Regions from separate parts of the Pseudactinotalea sp. genome, predicted to be linked through region 1. Evidence: riboswitches for the same ligand, from Rfam matches in the RefSeq annotation. Region 1 holds a riboswitch; the other holds the start of a gene.

The links. Region 1 has a riboswitch for S-adenosylmethionine ahead of ACOJSN_RS16670 (methylenetetrahydrofolate reductase). Riboswitches for the same ligand answer to the same signal wherever they lie in the genome.
Region 2: it holds a riboswitch for S-adenosylmethionine, as region 1 does, so the genes downstream of both, ACOJSN_RS19825 (rhodanese-like domain-containing protein) here and ACOJSN_RS16670 (methylenetetrahydrofolate reductase) in region 1, are expected to answer to the same signal.

What each region holds. Positions count from the first base shown of each region.
Region 1 covers NZ_JBMDXJ010000364.1:20,481-24,155, forward strand. The annotation lists gene ACOJSN_RS16655 (S-(hydroxymethyl)mycothiol dehydrogenase) at 1-207, opposite strand, end outside; gene ACOJSN_RS16660 (carbon-nitrogen hydrolase family protein) at 505-1,488, shown strand; gene ACOJSN_RS16665 (protein-L-isoaspartate O-methyltransferase family protein) at 1,464-2,096, opposite strand; SAM riboswitch class I at 2,186-2,287, shown strand; gene ACOJSN_RS16670 (methylenetetrahydrofolate reductase) at 2,330-3,268, shown strand; partial or broken gene metE (5-methyltetrahydropteroyltriglutamate--homocysteine S-methyltransferase) at 3,371-3,675, shown strand, end outside.
Region 2 covers NZ_JBMDXJ010000435.1:8,349-12,023, reverse strand. The annotation lists gene ACOJSN_RS19835 (YccF domain-containing protein) at 1-71, shown strand, start outside; gene ACOJSN_RS19830 (O-succinylhomoserine sulfhydrylase) at 217-1,443, opposite strand; gene ACOJSN_RS19825 (rhodanese-like domain-containing protein) at 1,440-1,850, opposite strand; SAM riboswitch class I at 1,855-1,948, opposite strand; gene ACOJSN_RS19820 (hypothetical protein) at 2,034-2,702, shown strand; gene ACOJSN_RS19815 (MFS transporter) at 2,715-3,675, opposite strand, start outside.

The sequences.
Region 1 (3,675 bases):
GACCACGCCTGCGGCCTCGTGCCCGAGCAGGAAGGGGAACTCGTCGTTGATGCCGCCGTCGCGGTAGTGAAGGTCGGTGTGGCAGACACCGCACGCCTGTACCTTGACGATCACCTCGCCGGGACCCGGGTCCGGCACCACGATCGGCACCACCTCGACCGGGGCATCCTTGGCGCGGGCGATGACGCCCTGGACAGTCTGTGGCATGGCGGCAGCTCCTGTGCTGTCTCGGGAACTCGACAGTCGCCAACCTAGCCGAGAAGCCTGCGCCGCGGTTCGCCGACCGACCACGGGTTGTCGGTGCCATCGGGTACCGTCGCTCATCACGGCGTGTCCTCCGCCGAACCCCGATCGGTCCGTCCCCAGCACGGCCCACCGTCAAACCCCCGTGGTCGGCGATGTCGGGGCAAAGGGACTCCAGTCTCAGGTCGATGGTCAGTCCGTGAACCGAGCGTCTGACGTCGAGATGTCGCTGGGGGACCAGACGCCAGCGCAGGAGTCCGGATGACAGCCAACCGCGCCTTCAAGAAGCGCGTCCGAGCTCGCGCGGCCCAGACCGGCGAGTCCTACACCGCTGCCCTCCGGCACATCCGATCCGAAACAGGAGCGACTGTGCCCACCACCCCACCCGACCTCACCCCGACGCTGCGCCTCGCCGTCGGCCAGACCACGCCGCTCACCGACCCGGGTGACGTCGCCGCGATGCGCGCTCGCGGTGCCGAGATCCGCGATCTCATGCAACGAGCGCACGACGGCGGCGCTCGCCTTCTCCATCTGCCGGAAGCCGCGTTGTGCTTCCCGTCGAAGACGCTCCTCTCGAGCGTTCCCGGCGAGGTCGCCGAGTCCGACTGGACCCGGTTCGCCTGGGACGCTCACGACACGGAGATCCAGGCGATCCGCATCCATGCGGGCCGCCTGGGCCTGTGGACCGTGGTCGGTGCGCCGACCTATCTGCCCGGCCGGCCGCCGTCGGGCAGGCCGCGGCTGAGCACACTCGTGATCGACCCGAGCGGCACGCTCGCAGCCCGCTACGACGAACGGCTGCTCTCGCGCACCAAGCAGACCTACATGTACGAGGCGGGTTCGGCCGGCGTCACGTTCGCCATCCACGGGCTGACCTTCGGGTGCCTCAGCGGTCTCGAAGGCTTGTTCGGGGACGTCTTCAGCGACTACGAGGCCGAGGGCGTCGACTGTGCGCTCTACTCGACCGCCGGGCCCTCGGACCCGGGCGCGGAGGACTCGCTCGCGTCGTCGGCCGTGGTCGCGGCGCGGCAGAACGGCCTCTGGGTCAGCTACGCCGTGCACGCGGACAAGGCTCCCGATGCGCCCGCCGGCATCTCCTCACCCGAGGGCCGTTGGGTGTCTCGCTGCCCCGAGGAGGCGAGACCGGCCGTGACCTTCGCGGACATCCAGCCGCGCCCCGAGGGCGGGCCACGTGAGTGGCGCCGCTCGATGCTGCAGGCTCATCGCAACGGCACGAACCGGTAGCTTCCGTGCTCGGTGACCTCGTCGGCGCCGCCGGCGCGCTCGACGAGTGTCATCGTGCCGCAGACCGGGAGCACCATCCGGGCGTCGTCGGCGAGCTGCTCGAGCAGGTCGGCGGGGATCTCGCGCGCTTCCGCCGACACGAGGATCCTGTTGTACGGTCCGTGCTCGGGGAGCCCGACGGCGTCCGGCCGGGCCTGCTCGATGCTCGCCCAGGGCCATGGGCCCTGGGTGAGATTGGTGGCGCCCCACGCCACGAGATCGGGTTCGATCTCCACGCCCCGCACACGCCCGTGCGGGCCGACCAGCTCGGCGAGCAGCGCCGTCGTCCATCCCGAGCCAGAGCCGACGTCGAGAACGCGCTGACCAGGCTGGACCTCGAGCAGCGCGAGCATGTCGCGCACGGTGCGCGGCTGCGAGCAGGTCTGCTCGTGCCCGATGAGGATCGGGCCGTCGTGGCTGGCGCGCTCCCGTGCACCCTCGGGCAGGAACCACGCGCGAGGAGCGGCACTGAACACGGCGTCGAAGCGGTCGCTCGTTCCCTCTGGTCGCGCACCGACGCTCGCTCCGGTCTCCGCTCCGCTGCGGTCCTCACTCCCTGCTGCGCTCACCTCTCCGAGTCAAACACTCCGCGTCCCACCATGTGGTCCGAATCGTGAGCGCGCGTGACCACGGGGCGGTCATCTCCTAGGGTGGCGGCATCCCATCCAGAGCGGTTGAGAGTCCTGGCTCGTCGACACCGCAGCAACCCCCAGTGGCAGGCCTGCCGAGGGAAGGGTGCTAACGCCAGGATCGATGGAGTTCCCATGGCCACCCCTGTCTGTCCCGTCCGCGAGGACACCCCATGAGCACGGCTAGCCTCTTCTCCGTGCCCGCCGCGAGCCCGACGATCTCGTTCGAGCTGTACCCGCCGCGCACCCCGAAGGGTGCGCAGAGCCTGCCTGCCACCGTGGCGCGGCTCGCATCCGTGCGGCCCGACTTCTTTTCCGTGACCTACGGCGCGAGCGGGCGCACACGCGAGACATCGGGCGCCTTGCTGGCGCACATCATCGAGCGGACCGACGTCGCCCCGATCGCGCACCTCACCTGCGTGGGCGCCTCGGAGGCCGAGCTCGACGAGGTCGTTACCGACCTGATCCGCATCGGGGTGCGTGACTTCCTCGCACTGCGCGGCGACCCGCCCGAGGGCGAGCCCGACTGGCGGCCGCACCCCGAGGGCTTCACCTCTGCGAGCGAGCTGGTGCACCTGCTTCGACGGGTGGAGGCCCGCGAGCTCGCCGGTACCGCCGATACCGCCAGCCCGCTGAGCATCTCGGTGGCCGCCTACCCCGGCGGCAGCTACGACGCCGCGGGTAGTCCCGTGGTCGAGCCCCACACGATCCAGGCGCTGCTGGCCAAGCAGAACGCCGGCGCCGACTACGCCATCACACAGGTCTTCTTCGACCCCGCCTGCTACGGCACGTTCGTGCAGACCGCTCGCGAGGCGGGCGTGCACATCCCGATCGTGCCCGGCATCATCCCGCTGACCGACCCCCGGCGACTCCGCCGGCTGGAGTCGCTCACCGGGGTGCCGGTGCCGCCGACGCTGCTCCAGCACCTCGAGGGCGCTGCTGATCCCGACGATCAGTACGCCCGTGGTCTCGCCGCCGGTGCCGACCTCGTGCACGGCGTGCTCGAAGCCGGCGCCCCCGGCCTGCACGTCTACACCTTCAACTCCTCCGGCCCCGCCCTGGACCTCCTCGCCGCCGCCGGACTCCGCCCGGCGCCCGCCGAGCAGCACTGACTCCCGCGCCCTACGCCCACCGAACCGCCGAACAGGGGGTTTCGTTCGGTATGGGCTGCCTTTCCGCACAGAACACCCTGTTCGACCCCCAGGAGAACCTCCATGTCCCGTCCTTTTCCCGCCGCCACCGTTCTTGGGTACCCCCGGATCGGCCCCCGCCGTGAGCTGAAGCGCGCGGTCGAGGCCTTCTGGGCGGGGCGCACCGACGCCGACGCCCTGCTCGCCACCGCCGCCGACCTTCGCCGCTGCACCCGCACCCGCCTCGCCGAACTCGGGCTGCCCACCGACGACGCCTCGATCCCGAGCGACTTCACCTTCTACGACCAGGTCTGGTCGGTCGCCGCTCAGATCGGCGCGATCCCGGCGCGGTTCTCGCACCTGCGCACCAAGCATGACGGCGCCCTGGG
Region 2 (3,675 bases), on a different contig from region 1:
CCCCGCTGGGCCGCGAGATCGTCCCGAGCAACCGCGCCTTCGCGAAGTACGGCTCCCTCACCCAGGTCTAGCTTTCAACGCTGATCCGGCAACGGGAGGGTTTCAACGCTGATCCGGCACAGCGTTGAAACCTTCCCTGTGCCGGAAGAGCGTTGAAACCTTCCCCGTGCCGAAAGAGCGTTGAAACCCTCCCCGTGCCGAAAGAGCGTTGAAAGGTCAGAGGGGGGCGAGGGCCTGGGCGAGGTCGGCGCGAAGGTCGGGGACGTCCTCGAGGCCGACCGAGAACCGGATGGTCGACTCACTGATCCCACACGCGGCGCGCCCCTCGGGGCCGAGCTTGCGGTGCGTCGTCGTGGCCGGGTGCGTCACGAGTGACTTGAGGTCGCCGAGGTTGTTCGAGATGTCGACGATGCGGAGTGCATCGAGGAATCCGAACGTGCGCTTCTTGAGCGCGTCGCCCTCGAGGCCGCCGTCGCTGAGGTCGAACGTGACCACGGTGCCGCCGCCGGTCATCTGGGTCCTCGCCAGCTCGTGCTGCGGGTGGGACTCCAGGAACGGGTAGTGCACGCGCTCCACCTGCGGCTGCTCCTCCAGCCACCGCGCCAGCTCGAGCGAGGCCGCGGCCTGCGCGCGAACCCGCAGCGCGAGCGTCTCCAGGCCCTTGAGCAGCACCCACGCGTTGAACGGCGCCAGGCTCGGGCCCGTGTTGCGGATCATCGTCTGCACGGGCCCGTAGATGTAGTCCTTCGGCCCGAGGATCGCGCCGCCCATCACGCGGCCCTGGCCATCGATGTGCTTCGTGGCCGAATACACCACCACGTCCACACCGAAGTCGAGCGGCTTCTGCAGCACCGGGGTGGCGAACACGTTGTCGAGGATCACGATCGCGCCGGCGCGGTGCGCCAGCTCGGTCACCGCGGCGATGTCCACGATCTCCTGCATCGGGTTCGAGGGCGTCTCGAAGATCACGACGTCGGCCGGCTCACTCAACGCATCGGCCCACCCCTGCAGGTCGGTCGCCCCGACATAGTCGGTGCGCACGCCCCACTTGCCCAGGATCTCGTTGAGCACCACGAAGGTGGACCCGAACAGCGCCTTGCTGGCCACGACGCGACTGCCCTGCTGCAGCACGGCGGCGAGCGAGGTGAACACCGCAGCCATGCCGGTCGCCGTCGCGTAGCAGGCCTCGGCCCCTTCCAGCAGCCGCAGCCGCTCCTCGAACGCGTTGACCGTGGGGTTGCCGTAGCGGCTGTAGGTGTACCGGTCGATCTCCTCGGCGAACGCAGCCTCGGCGTCGGCCGCACGCGGGTAGGCGTATCCCTGCGTGAGGAACACCGGCTCGGAGATCTCCTCGAACGCGGTGCGCTCGAACCCGCCCCGGACGGCGATCGTTCCGGGCCCCACGCCGTCGGGCAGGTCGGTACACGGCTCGGGGCGGCTCACTGCTGCCTCCAGGGCAGCCCAGCCGCACGCCAGCCTTCGGAGCCTCGGTGGCCGTGGGCGTCGAGACCGCCCTCGAACCCGTCGCTGACGTTGTAGGCGGGACCGTATCCGGCGGCGGTGAGCACCTGCGCGGCCATCGCCGAACGCTGCCCGCTGCGGCACAGCAGCACGATCGGGGTGCCGGGGTCGACCTGGGAGGTCACCGCCTCGACGAACGCTGCCGGGTTCGGTCCGCTGCCGAGCGAGCTCCACTCGGCGAAGACCGGCCGCTTGCCGAGGGTCGCGGTGTCGGGCACACCCACGAACGCCCACTCGGCCTGGGTGCGCACGTCCACGAGCACGGCGTTCTCGTCGCTCTCCAACAGCTCCCACGCCTCGGTGGATGTGAGATCGCCCGCATAACTCATGTTGCCTCCATCGGTCCTGGCAGTAGCACCGTGCCGCGGTGGGCGGATGGTTGCTGCAGCGTCGTCGAGCCAGATCTCTCGGCTGCTCTGGATGGTGTCCGACGGCGAGTCTACGGCTTCCCGACGGCGTGACTCGCCGCGTGGCGCGGACGTCCGTCCCTCGAACGGGACCACAATGAGCGGGTGCGTTCTCTTCGTCTCGGCGTCGCCCTCGCCGCCTCCGCCCTGCTGCTCGTAGGCTGCACCGACCCCTCCCCCGACCTTCCGGACCCGACCGACGGTCCAACGTCGGACACCTCGGAGACCTCCTCGCAGGAGCCGCCCACCGAGGATCCGAGCACCGAGGCCACGGAGACCACCGACGCTGCCGGTGAACCGGAGCCGCCCGTGTTCGGGACGGCTGCCAACCAGTCCGCCGGGGCGGCCACGGCGTGCGTGGCAGACGCGCTCGGCGCACCGCTGACCTTCAGCACCGTGCTCACCGCCACCGACGCGATCACGCTCGATGACCTCACCCTCGAGACCGAGGACCCCGCCTCCGAGGTCGAGATCCTCGACGCCTATGTGCTGCCGTTCACGGGAGGCGCAGGCGGTCTCTCGGTCGGCGACTACCCGCCCGCCGATCCGAGCAGCGCGCGCGAGGACGTCGGCGAGTACGAGCTCGACGCCGGTGACACCGTGATCGTCGGCGTGGGTGTGACCGCGCAGAACCCGACCACGATGACGTTCGTGCTGACCTTCCACGGCGCCGACGACGTCGAGCGCACCCTCACCGGCCAGCACGAGGTCACGATCTCGGACGTCTGCGGGGCCGGTGAGGAGGACCCCGAGGCCGAGTCCTCCACCACCTGAGCTCCGCGTCTCTCAGGCGGACGCAGCGTCCTCGGCCGGTTCATCGCCCTGGTCGAGGTGACGGAGCTGGCGCCAGATCAGCACGACGAAGATGGCTGAGCCGATGCCGGCGAACCAGAACGGTGCTGCCACCGTGAACCGCTCGGCGAGGAAGCCGCCGAGCGTCGACCCCAGTACGAGGCCGCCGAACACCCCGAGGCTGTTGACGCCGTTGACGCGCCCCTGCAGCGGGATCGGCACCACCCGTTGCCGGATCGTCGCCGAGGTGGTTCCCCACACGAAGGCGTGCGCGCCGAAGACCACGAAGATCACCATCGCGACCCACGGCACGCGCGTGGCCGCGAGCCCGATGTGGGTGAGCGTCTCGATGATCAGTCCGATCCGCATGATCGCTCCGAGCGTGAGCCGCCGGGTCAGCCACCCGTAGCACGCGGTGCCGAGCAGTCCGCCCGCCGCGCCCATCGTGGTGATCAGCCCGAACCCGATCTCCCCGAGGCCCAGCTGCCGCTGCGCGTAGAGCACCAGCACGGCCCACGCCGCGCCGAAGGTGATGTTGAAGCTGAAGATCGTCAGCACCAGTGTGCGCACGGCCGGATGCGACACGGCCCAGCGCAGCCCCTCCGCGAGGTCGTGCCGCGCGCGCCGTCGCTCCCCCACCCGCTCCACAGCCGGTAGCCGCACGCGTGAGAGCAGCACGAGAGCCGCGAGCACCAGCAGCACCTGGCTCGCGAACGGCCACGCGTGGCCGAGGGCGAACAGCGCCGCGCCCAGCGGCGGCCCTGCGAGCTGGTTCAGTGTGATGACGCCGGTCATCACGCGCGCATTCGCGACCGCCAGATCCTTGCGATCGACCAGCATCGGCACGAGCGTCGAGGACGTGTTGTCCACGAACACCTCGGCGCAGCCGAGAAGGAACAGCACCACCAACACGATCGCGATCGAGACATGTCCGGTGAGTACCGCCGTCGCCAGC